DNA from 3 places in the Streptomyces sp. NPDC055099 genome. Region 3 is predicted to be linked to each of the others. Evidence: riboswitches for the same ligand, from Rfam matches in the RefSeq annotation. Region 3 holds a riboswitch; each other region holds the start of a gene.

Region 1 (3,201 bases), on a different contig from region 3:
CGGTGCGCTGCCACGAAGGGGGGCTCCTTAAGGTTCCGGCGACGGCCCGCACAGGGGGAGCGGGCCGCCGCCGGATTCTCGGCGGTGGTAACCGACTGCCGCCCCGGGTCCGGGCGGCGGTGGGGAGCCGGTCACCTGACGAAGGACGCTAAACCTGACCGTCACGGGTTGGTGACGGATTGTGCGCAACTGACGCGACTGTGGCGTCCGGTGACCTCAAGTGACCGCGTGATCCGCCGAACCGGCAGTCTTCGGAGGCGCACGTGACCGATGCGGCGCTCGGGGGCCACCTGGCTACGGAGGGGTGATACGGCCCCGGCTAGGCTCCGGAACCATGGACGTTCTCACCCATCTCTTCGTCGGCCTGCACATCATCGGCATCGCCTCCCTCCTGGGCGGTTTCCTCACCCAGATGAAGCAGATGGGCCAGGGCACGGCCCGCTTCGTCCCCGCGATGCTGCACGGCGCGCTCACGATGCTCGTCACGGGCGTGGTCCTGGTGGGCCTCAACCAGGCGGACGACAACCCCGTCAACAACGTCAAGATCGGCATCAAGATGGCCGTCCTGATCGTGATCCTCGCGCTGGTCTACGTGAAACGGGACGACGAGCAGGTGGACAAGGGGATGTTCGGCGCCGTCGGCCTGCTGACCGTCGCGAACATCTTCATCGCGGTGCTGTGGACCTGAGTCCGCGGATCCGACCGGCCCACTACGCGCGCGTGGCCCGCAATCCCCCCGGGAATGCGGGCCACGCGCGCGTGATGGGCTCCTGGGCGAGTGCTCAGGCGGGCCGCACCACACTGTGGATCGGCATGTAGTAGATCGACTCCACGCGGACGTTCGTCCCCGGCTTCGGCGCGTGGATCATCTTGCCGTCGCCGATGTAGATCCCGACGTGGCTGATGTCGTCGTAGAAGAACACCAGGTCGCCGGGCTTGGCGTCGGCCGTCTTCACGGTCGTGCCGACCTTCACCTGGTCCCACGTCGTACGCGGCAGGGAGATCCCCGCGGCCTTCCACGCGTCCTGGGTGAGCCCGGAGCAGTCGTAGGAGTCGGGCCCGGTCGCGCCCCACACGTACGGCTTGCCGATCTGCGCCTCGGCGAAGTTGATCACCTTCGCGGCCTTCGTCGCGTAGCCACTGTCCGTGCCGTCGGAGCCGGAGCCGGAGCCCGTGTCGGTGCCGGAACCCGTGTCCGTGCCCGAGTCCGGAGTCTCCTTCTCGCGCTCCTTGGCCGCCGCCTCTTCCGCCGCCTTGCGCTTGGCCTCCGCCTCGGCCTCCTGCTTGCGCGCCAGCTCGGCGGCCTTGCGCTTGGCCTCTTCTTCCTTCTTCTTCTCGATCGCCGCGAGGCGTGCCTTCTCCTCGGCCGTCAGCTCCGAGAGCAGCGTGCGCGCCGCGCCCAGCTTCTTCTGGACGGTCTGCTTGCTCGTCCGCAGGTCGTCCCGCGAGTCGCTCAGCGTCTCCAGGCTCTTGGCGGCCTTCGTGCGCTGCTTCGTCGCCGAGGCCTGCTGCGTCTGGTAGTCGTCGACCGCCTTCTTCTGGCGTGCGGTCAGCCGGTCCGACAGGTGGTTCTGGTCGAAGTACCCCTGCGGGTCGTCGGCGAGCATCATCGTGGCGGTCTCGGAGACGCCCCCGGTGCGGTACTGGGCCGCGGCGAACGTGCCCAGCTGCCGGCGGGCCTCGTTCAGCTTGTCCGTGCGCTTGGCCACATCGTCGAGAAGGGTGTCGACCTTCTTGCGCTGCTTGTCGGTGCGCTCCTTGACGGAGTTGTACTTCTGGGTGGCCACGCCCGCCTGGTGGTAGAGGTCGTCGACCTTCTTCTGCACCTCTTCGAGGCTGGGCTTCTGGGGCGCTGACGGTGCCGCTTGCGCGCTCTGTGACAGGAGAGCCACGGAGGTGAGGGCTGCCGTCGTGATGCCGAGGGCCGGAGCGGTGCGTAGGCCGGTGATGCGGGCCCGCGGCTTGCGGTGCGACGCCAAGGGAGGCGACTCCTTCCGTAGACCGCCTACCGGGTTAGCTGTCGGGTTCGGGCGGGTGATTCCGGAAGGTTGCCCTACGGTCCCGTACCGCGTACGGGACCGATTCACCCCAAGTTCTTGGTGGGTCCCCGGCTCCGAGGAGATCGAACTCGGCGGAGGCCACCCGTTCCCGGCGGGGTTCGCCGGTGGGAGTACGAGCAGCCCGCGGAGCACGGTAGCCAACTCGTGTGCTCCGTGTGAAGGTTGATGTTCGATATGCCCGATACGTTTTCGTTACTTTACGAAGCTCTTGACGCGGACACGCGGCGCCGTCGCGGAACGTGACGGGCCGCGGGCGGGGCGTGTGCGGGGCATGTGCGGGTGGACGTGGCCGGAACCCGGGGCGGGTTGTCAGTGGGGCCGCCTAGACTCGGGAGGCGATGAGCAGCCTCTTTGATGACAGCTTCCTGGCGGACCTCAAGCCCTCGCGGGCTTCCGAGGAGGAGCCCCCGCCGCCGCCCGAGGACAGCGCCCCGGAATCCGTTCCGGACGATCTGTTCGACGGGAAGTTCGACGCGCCCGTACCCCGGGACGCGCACTACCGCGGTGGCGCCCCGCGCCCCGTGATCGACCCGGCGGCCCTGCTCGACGGGCTGAACGAGAACCAGCGCGCGGCCGTCGTGCACGCGGACTCCCCGCTGCTCATCGTCGCGGGCGCGGGCTCCGGCAAGACCCGGGTCCTGACGCACCGCATCGCGTATCTCCTGGCCGAGCGGCACGTGCACCCGGGGCAGATCCTGGCAATCACGTTCACGAACAAGGCCGCGGGCGAGATGAAGGAGCGCGTCGAGCAGCTCGTCGGGCCGCGGGCCAACGCGATGTGGGTGTCGACGTTCCACAGCGCGTGCGTCCGCATCCTGCGCCGCGAGTCGAAGAAGCTCGGCTTCACCTCCTCCTTCTCGATCTACGACGCCGCCGACTCCAAGCGGCTCATGGCGCTGGTCTGCCGTGACCTGGACATCGACCCGAAGAAGTTCCCGCCGAAGTCCTTCAGCGCCAAGATCTCGAACCTGAAGAACGAGCTGATCGACGAGGAGACCTTCGCAGGACAGGCCGCCGACGGCTTCGAGAAGACGCTCGCCCAGGCGTACGCGATGTACCAGTCGCGGCTGCGCGAGGCGAACGCCCTCGACTTCGACGACCTGATCATGACGACGGTCCACATGTTCCGCGCGTTCCCGGA
Region 2 (3,201 bases), on a different contig from region 3:
GCACACGGCGGATGCCGTGAAGTTCCAGGCGTTGGCGGCGTCCACGCCGCCGCCGAAGTTGGAGTCGTTGTCGGCGTGGGCCGGTGCCGCCATGGCGAGAGAGCCGATGACCAGCATGCCTGCGGTGATGATCTTCTTCATGAGCTGGCCAACGACGCCCGGCCCGCAGCGTCACGCGCCTCGTTCCCATGGCTCCGTTTGCAGGCCGTTCGCAACCGGTTCGCTTTCACTCCCCCTGATGGCGTAGAGTTGCATTCAACGGCGCGGGGTGGAGCAGCTCGGTAGCTCGCTGGGCTCATAACCCAGAGGTCGCAGGTTCAAATCCTGTCCCCGCTACTAAAGACCGAAGGCCCGGATCCAGAAATGGATTCGGGCCTTCGGTGTTTCCGCCGCCATGAGTCCCCATGTGTCGCCATGTGTCGCCATGAGCCGAGATTGGAGTCGGTAGCCCGGTCGGCCCACACCGGTCGCCCCGCGCCGCCCCTCCGGGAACCCTGAGTGAGTGGGGCAGCGAGGTGGAATCGGCGGGGGCGGCGGCAAGCGGCCCGATGTGCGGCACGAGCGGGCGCTCGTGCGGGCTCTTCCCCTGCTGCTCATCGTCGTCGGGATCGTGTACGACGTGTCGACCCCGCCCAGGTTCACCGCCGTACCCCTGTTCACCGCGGCCCCCCTCATCGCGGCACCCTTCTACTCGCTGCTCAGCACCACCCTCATCGGCGCCGCCTCCTGCTCCGCCGTGCTCGCCCTGCACTTCAAGACCAGTACCACCACCGACGTCGAGGCCGTCACCGAACTGATCACGGTGGTGACCGTCGCCGTCCTGGCCGTCGTCATCAACCGCGTCGTACGCCGCAGCGACAAACAGCTCGCGTCCGCCCGCTCCATCTCCGAGGCCGCCCAGCGCGCGGTGCTGCCCCAGCCGGACCCCCGTATCGGCGGCCTCGACGTCGCGGCGCGGTACGAGGCCGCGGAGGCCGACGCGTTCATCGGGGGCGATCTGTACGCCGTGCAGGACACCCCGCACGGCGTCCGCGTCATCGTCGGCGACGTGCGGGGCAAGGGCATGGGCGCGGTGGCGGCCGTCGCCGTGGTGATCGGGGCGTTCCGGGAGGCCGCCGAGCAGGAGGCGACGCTGGAGGCCGTGGCGCAGCGCCTGGAGCGCGCCCTCGCGCGGGAGGGCACACGACGCGACGGGCTCGACGCCTTCGAGGGGTTCACCACCGCCGTCCTCGCGGAGATCCCGCACGGCGACGGTCTGGTGCGTCTCATCAACCGCGGGCACCCGGGCCCGCTGCTCCTGCGCGGCGACGGACGGCTGTGCGTCCTGACCGCCACCGAGCCCGCGCTGCCGCTGGGGATGGGCGAGCTGGGCGCCTGGCCGGACCGCGCGGACGAGACGGAGTTCCCGCCGGGGGCGATGCTGCTGCTCTACACCGACGGGCTCTCCGAGGCGCGTGACACCCGGGGCGAGTTCTACGACCCGGCGGCGCGGCTCGGCGGCCGGATCTTCCCGGGGCCGGGCGGCCCGGACGCGCTCCTGACGACGCTCGTCGAGGAGGTGCGGCGGCACACCGGCGGAGGGGGGACCGACGACATGGCGTTGCTGGCGGTGCGGCGGCCGCTGTCACCGGCCGTGACGGAAGGACACCACTCCGCATAACAACTGACGTACTGTCAAGGAGATGTGAAGCTCCGGTGTGTGAAGAAGTGGGGTCAACTCGCCCCGTTCCGGCCCCCGGTGTCCCGATAAGTACGGGCCATGAGCGTTAACGATCAGTCGGAACAGCTTGGAATACCGGCCTGCTGTCTATTAACGTTCGATAACGCAGCGCGGTCGTCCCAGCCGTCACTCGAGTCGGCTCCGCGCGCACGCGCCTAATCCCGAAAGGGAGCCGGGGAACCACTAATTGGGGTGAATCGGGCATCTGTGCCTCCGTGCCAGATGTTCGTAGGAGACCTTCCTGCTCCGAACCCGTCAGCTAACCCGGTAGGCGAGAAGGAAGGAAAGGAGTGCGCCCCAGTGGCGTCCAACCGCCCTGCCCCCCAAGGCGTTTACGTACCGAATGACGACGATTTCGGTGGGTACGACGACAATTCCTGGGAGGAATGGAACCCCACCGAGGAGTCCATCCGTCCCGTCCGCGGCAGGCACCGCGTGCACAAGCGGGGTGGTGGCGGGCTCGCCCGCAGCTCCACGGTTCTCGGCGTAGGCGTCATCGCCGCCGTCGGCGCGGGCGGCATCGCCACCGCGCAGGACGGCAAGCCCCCGGTCTCCATCGCCATGCCGGACCTCTCGGCCGTCACGGACTCGCTGCCGGAGGCCAAGTCGCTTCCGGGCGTGGGGTCCCTGATATCCGACGACGCGTCCGACTCGGGTTCCGCGGACAACGGCGTGGTGACCGCCGCCGCGCCCCTCAGTGCCGCCGGTCTCAGCGCCGCCGACACCGAGCAGGGCACCACGGACGCGGGCGAGGCACTGCGGGCCCGCATCATGGAGCAAGCCGAGAACCAGCAGGACCAGGCCGACGACGCGGTCCAGAAGGCCGCCGAGGAAGCCGCCGTGAAGCAGGCCGCCGAACAGGCCGCCGCCAAGCAGTCCGCGGCCGAGAAGAAGATCGCCGCCGAGAAGGCCGCCGCCAAGAAGAAGGCCGAGGCCGAGGCCAAGAAGAAGGCCGAGGCGGAGCGCCTGGCCAAGCTCGCGAAGAGCTACACCCTCCCCGTCGCCTCGTACACGCTCACCGGCACCTTCGGTCAGCCCGGCTCCATGTGGTCCTCCGGCTACCACACCGGCCTGGACTTCGCGGCTCCGACGGGCACGCCCATCAAGGCCGTCCACTCCGGCACCATCAAGGAGGCCGGCTGGGCGGGGGCGTACGGCTACCGCACGGTCCTCGAACTCGACGACGGCACCGAGGTGTGGTTCTGCCACCAGTCCTCGATGAACGTCAGCGCGGGCCAGAAGGTCACCACCGGCGAGACCATCGGCCGCGTCGGCGCCACCGGCAACGTCACCGGCGCGCACCTCCACATGGAGGTCCACCCGGGCGGCGACGCCACCGGGGTCGACCCGGCGGCGTGGCTGCGCGGCAAGGGCCAGTCGATCTGAGGTAACCCCAGAACCCCGGCGGTCCTGGCGACAACCCCCCGACGCCAGGGCTGCCGGTTCGGCGTGCGTGTCCCATCCGATGGAATCCGGATCCC
Region 3 (3,201 bases):
CGGCCGGTGCGCGGAGGCCGTTCGCTCCGTGTGCTGAGTGGTGAGCGCGCGGGCCCGTTCCGCGTCCCCGCGAGCGACCGCGTCGACGATCGCGGCGTGCTCGGCCCAGGCCTCGGCGGGAGCCTCCGTCGGCTCGACCACGTACATCCATGCGATCTTGTGCCGGAGCTGCGTGAGCAGCGCCGTGAGGCCCGGGCTGCCGGACGCCTGGGCGAGCGTCTCGTGGAACCAGCCGCCCAGGGAGCGCAGATCCTCGCTCTGGCCGCGCCTCGACCGCTCCTGGCCGAGCCTGACGAGACCGCGCAGGACCTTCAGGTGCGCCTCCGTGCGGCGCTGGGCGGCGCGGGCCGCGCCCAGGGGCTCCAGGAGCGCGCGGATCTCAAGGAGGTCGGCGGCCTCCTGCTCGGTGGGCTCCGCGACGCACGCGCCCGCGTGCCGGCGCGTGACGACGAAGCCCTCGGCCTCAAGGGTGCGCAGGGCTTCGCGCACCGGGACGCGGGAGACTCCGTAGCGGCGCGCGAGCAGTTCCTCGGTGAGCCGGCCACCCCGTTCGTAGACACCGGAGACGATGTCGTCCCGGATGGCCGTGCATACCGAGTGCGCGGGAATGCGCATGACTGACCTCCGCCTTAATCCCCGCGAAACGCGGTCGATCGACGCCTGTTCTGCGACTCTATTGCAGGACGGCCGAATTTCCGACGGCAGGCCGAAATCCAGGGATACTTTTGGCCAAAGGAGATACGGGAACGGCGAAAGCCCCGGCTCTCGACGAGCCGGGGCTTTCGGTGAATCAGTGGCGCTTCGCGCGTCCGCCTTCGTCCGCCGGGATCAGACGTTGACGCCGTGCGAGCGGAGGTACGAGACGGGGTCGATGTCCGTGCCGTAGTCCGCGCCGGTGCGGGCCTCGAAGTGCAGGTGCGGGCCGCTGGAGTTGCCGGTGGAGCCGGAGAGGCCTATCTGCTGGCCCGGAGTGACCGCCTGGCCGACCGTGACACCGAGGGACGACATGTGGCCGTACTGGGTGTACGTGCCGTCGTTCATCTTGATGACCACGTTGTTGCCGTAGGCGCCGCCCCAGCCGGCCTCGACGACGGTGCCGGAGCCGACCGCGTGGACGGGGGTGCCGGAGGCGGCGTGGAAGTCCACGCCGGTGTGGCTGCCGGAGGACCACATGGCGCCGCCGGTCTGGTAGCCCGTGGAGACGTACGAGCCGGAGATCGGGGAGACGTAGGTGTTGAGGCGCTTGCGCTCGGCCTCGCGAGCGGCACGCTCCTTGGCCTCGCGCTCCTTCTTGGCCTTGGCCTTCGCCTCGGCCTCGGCCTTGCGCTTCGCCTCTTCGGCCTTCTTCTTGGCGGCCTCTTCGGCCTTCTTGGCCGCGGCGGCGGCGTCGGCGGCCTGCTGCTGGGCGGCGGCCTGCGCGTCGATGCTCTCGGCGAGCGAGTCGCCGACGGAGACGGCCTGGGTCAGGCCGGTGTGCTCGAGGGCCGCCGCGTCGTCGGCGGCGAGCGCCGGAGCGGCCAGGCCTCCGATGACACCGGTGGTGGTGAGGGCTGCGACGCCCGCCACGTTCGCGGTCGTACGCGTGAGGCGGCTCGGGCGACGGTGCTTCCCGGTGGCACGGGTGAACGCCATGAAGCGGCTGATCCTTTCCTTCCTTCTCGCCTACCGGGTTAGCTGACGGGTTCGGAGCAGGAAGGTCTCCTACGAGTCCCTCACCTGACGGCAAGGTTCCCGATTCACCCCAAGGGGACATGTGGGTCCCCGGCTCCCCTGGCTCGCGCCGTACGGGGACTCGGCGATGACTGTCCGGTGCCGCGGGTGCGACTACTGCATGACGAACAGCCGGGATGACGCTAAGCGGGCCGTCTTTCAAACGACAAACGGATCAGAGCTTTTGTAGCGCACGCCACAGGTCAGACACGTAACCTCCATAGCAATTCGGACATATGAGAACCCCAGTGGTAAATCTCAGCCACTGGGGTCCCGATATGTCCTGACTGTGACTCAGCTCGCGGTCACCCCGTGACCACACTCACTTCACCGATGCCGAGCGCCCTGACGGGCTCCTCGATCTGCGCGGCGTCACCGACGAGCACCGTCACCAGACGGTCCACCGGGAAGGCGCTCACGACGGCGGCAGTGGCCTCCACGGTGCCGGTCGCGGCCAACTGGCGGTAGAGCTGGGCCTGGAAGTCGTCCGGCAGGTGCTGCTCGACCTGGTCGGCGAGCGTGGCCGCGACGGACGCCGCCATCTCGTACTTGAGCGGGGCCACGCCCACCAGGTTCTGCACGGCGACATCGCGCTCGGCGTCCGTGAGGCCGTCGGCCGCGAGGGTGCGCAGGACCTTCCACAGGTCGTCGAGCGCCGGGCCCGTGGACTCAGTGTCCACGGAGCCGCTGATGGCGAGCATCGCGGCGCCGGTGCCGTCCGGTGCGGAACGCAGGACCTGGGCGAACGACCGTACGCCGTAGGTGTATCCCTTCTCCTCGCGCAGGACGCGGTCCAGGCGTGAGGTGAGGGTGCCGCCGAGGCAGTACGTGCCGAGCACCTGCGCGGGCCAGACACGGTCGTGGCGGTCCGGTCCCACGCGGCCGATGAGCAGCTGTGTCTGGACGGCTCCGGGGCGGTCCACGATGACGACACGCCCGGTGTCGTCCGCGGTCACCGGGGGCACCGGACGCGGCTCGGCGGTGCCGCCCGTCCAGGCGCCGACGGTGTCGGCGAGGACGGCGTCCAGGTCGACGCCGGTCAGGTCGCCCACGATGACGGCGGTCGCCGTGGCGGGACGCACGTGCTTCTCGTAGAAGGTGCGCACCGCCGCCGAGTCGATGGCCGTGACCGTCTCCTCGGTGCCCTGACGGGGGCGCGACATGCGGGAGGTCGCCGGGAAGAGCTGCCGGGACAGCTCCTTGGCGGCGCGGCGCCCCGGGTTCGCGGCCTCGTGCGGGATCTCGTCCAGGCGGTTGCGCACGAGGCGCTCGATCTCGCTGTCCGCGAAGGCGGGGGCGCGCAGGGCGTCGGAGAGCAGGCCGAGCGCCTTCGGGAGGCGGGAGACCGGGACTTCGAGCGAGACGCGTACGCCGGGGTGGTCGGCGTGCGCGTCCATGGTGGCGCCGCAGCGGTCGAGTTCGGCGGCGAAGTCCTCGGCGGAGTGCTTGTCCGTACCTTCGTTGAAGGCTCTCGCCATGATCGTGGCGACG

The links. A riboswitch is a leader RNA that binds a small molecule or an ion and turns the genes downstream of it on or off. The one in region 3 is predicted to bind cyclic di-AMP.
Region 1: linked by a shared signal. The riboswitch ahead of ACWFRU_RS14770 (NlpC/P60 family protein) and the one ahead of ACWFRU_RS08545 (M23 family metallopeptidase) in region 3 are both predicted to bind cyclic di-AMP.
Region 2: linked by a shared signal. The riboswitch ahead of ACWFRU_RS32190 (M23 family metallopeptidase) and the one ahead of ACWFRU_RS08545 (M23 family metallopeptidase) in region 3 are both predicted to bind cyclic di-AMP.

Annotation. Positions count from the first base shown of each region.
Region 1 covers NZ_JBSGUA010000005.1:68,283-71,483, forward strand. The annotation lists gene ACWFRU_RS14760 (NlpC/P60 family protein) at 1-14, opposite strand, end outside; gene ACWFRU_RS14765 (hypothetical protein) at 335-688, shown strand; gene ACWFRU_RS14770 (NlpC/P60 family protein) at 783-1,979, opposite strand; cyclic di-AMP (ydaO/yuaA leader) riboswitch at 1,988-2,144, opposite strand; gene pcrA (DNA helicase PcrA) at 2,399-3,201, shown strand, end outside.
Region 2 covers NZ_JBSGUA010000016.1:21,411-24,611, reverse strand. The annotation lists gene ACWFRU_RS32205 (hypothetical protein) at 1-141, opposite strand, end outside; tRNA gene ACWFRU_RS32200 (tRNA-Met) at 263-336, shown strand; gene ACWFRU_RS32195 (PP2C family protein-serine/threonine phosphatase) at 503-1,660, shown strand; cyclic di-AMP (ydaO/yuaA leader) riboswitch at 1,863-2,009, shown strand; gene ACWFRU_RS32190 (M23 family metallopeptidase) at 2,021-3,106, shown strand.
Region 3 covers NZ_JBSGUA010000003.1:119,558-122,758, reverse strand. The annotation lists gene ACWFRU_RS08550 (GntR family transcriptional regulator) at 1-615, opposite strand, end outside; gene ACWFRU_RS08545 (M23 family metallopeptidase) at 829-1,632, opposite strand; cyclic di-AMP (ydaO/yuaA leader) riboswitch at 1,645-1,808, opposite strand; gene ACWFRU_RS08540 (M16 family metallopeptidase) at 2,016-3,201, opposite strand, start outside.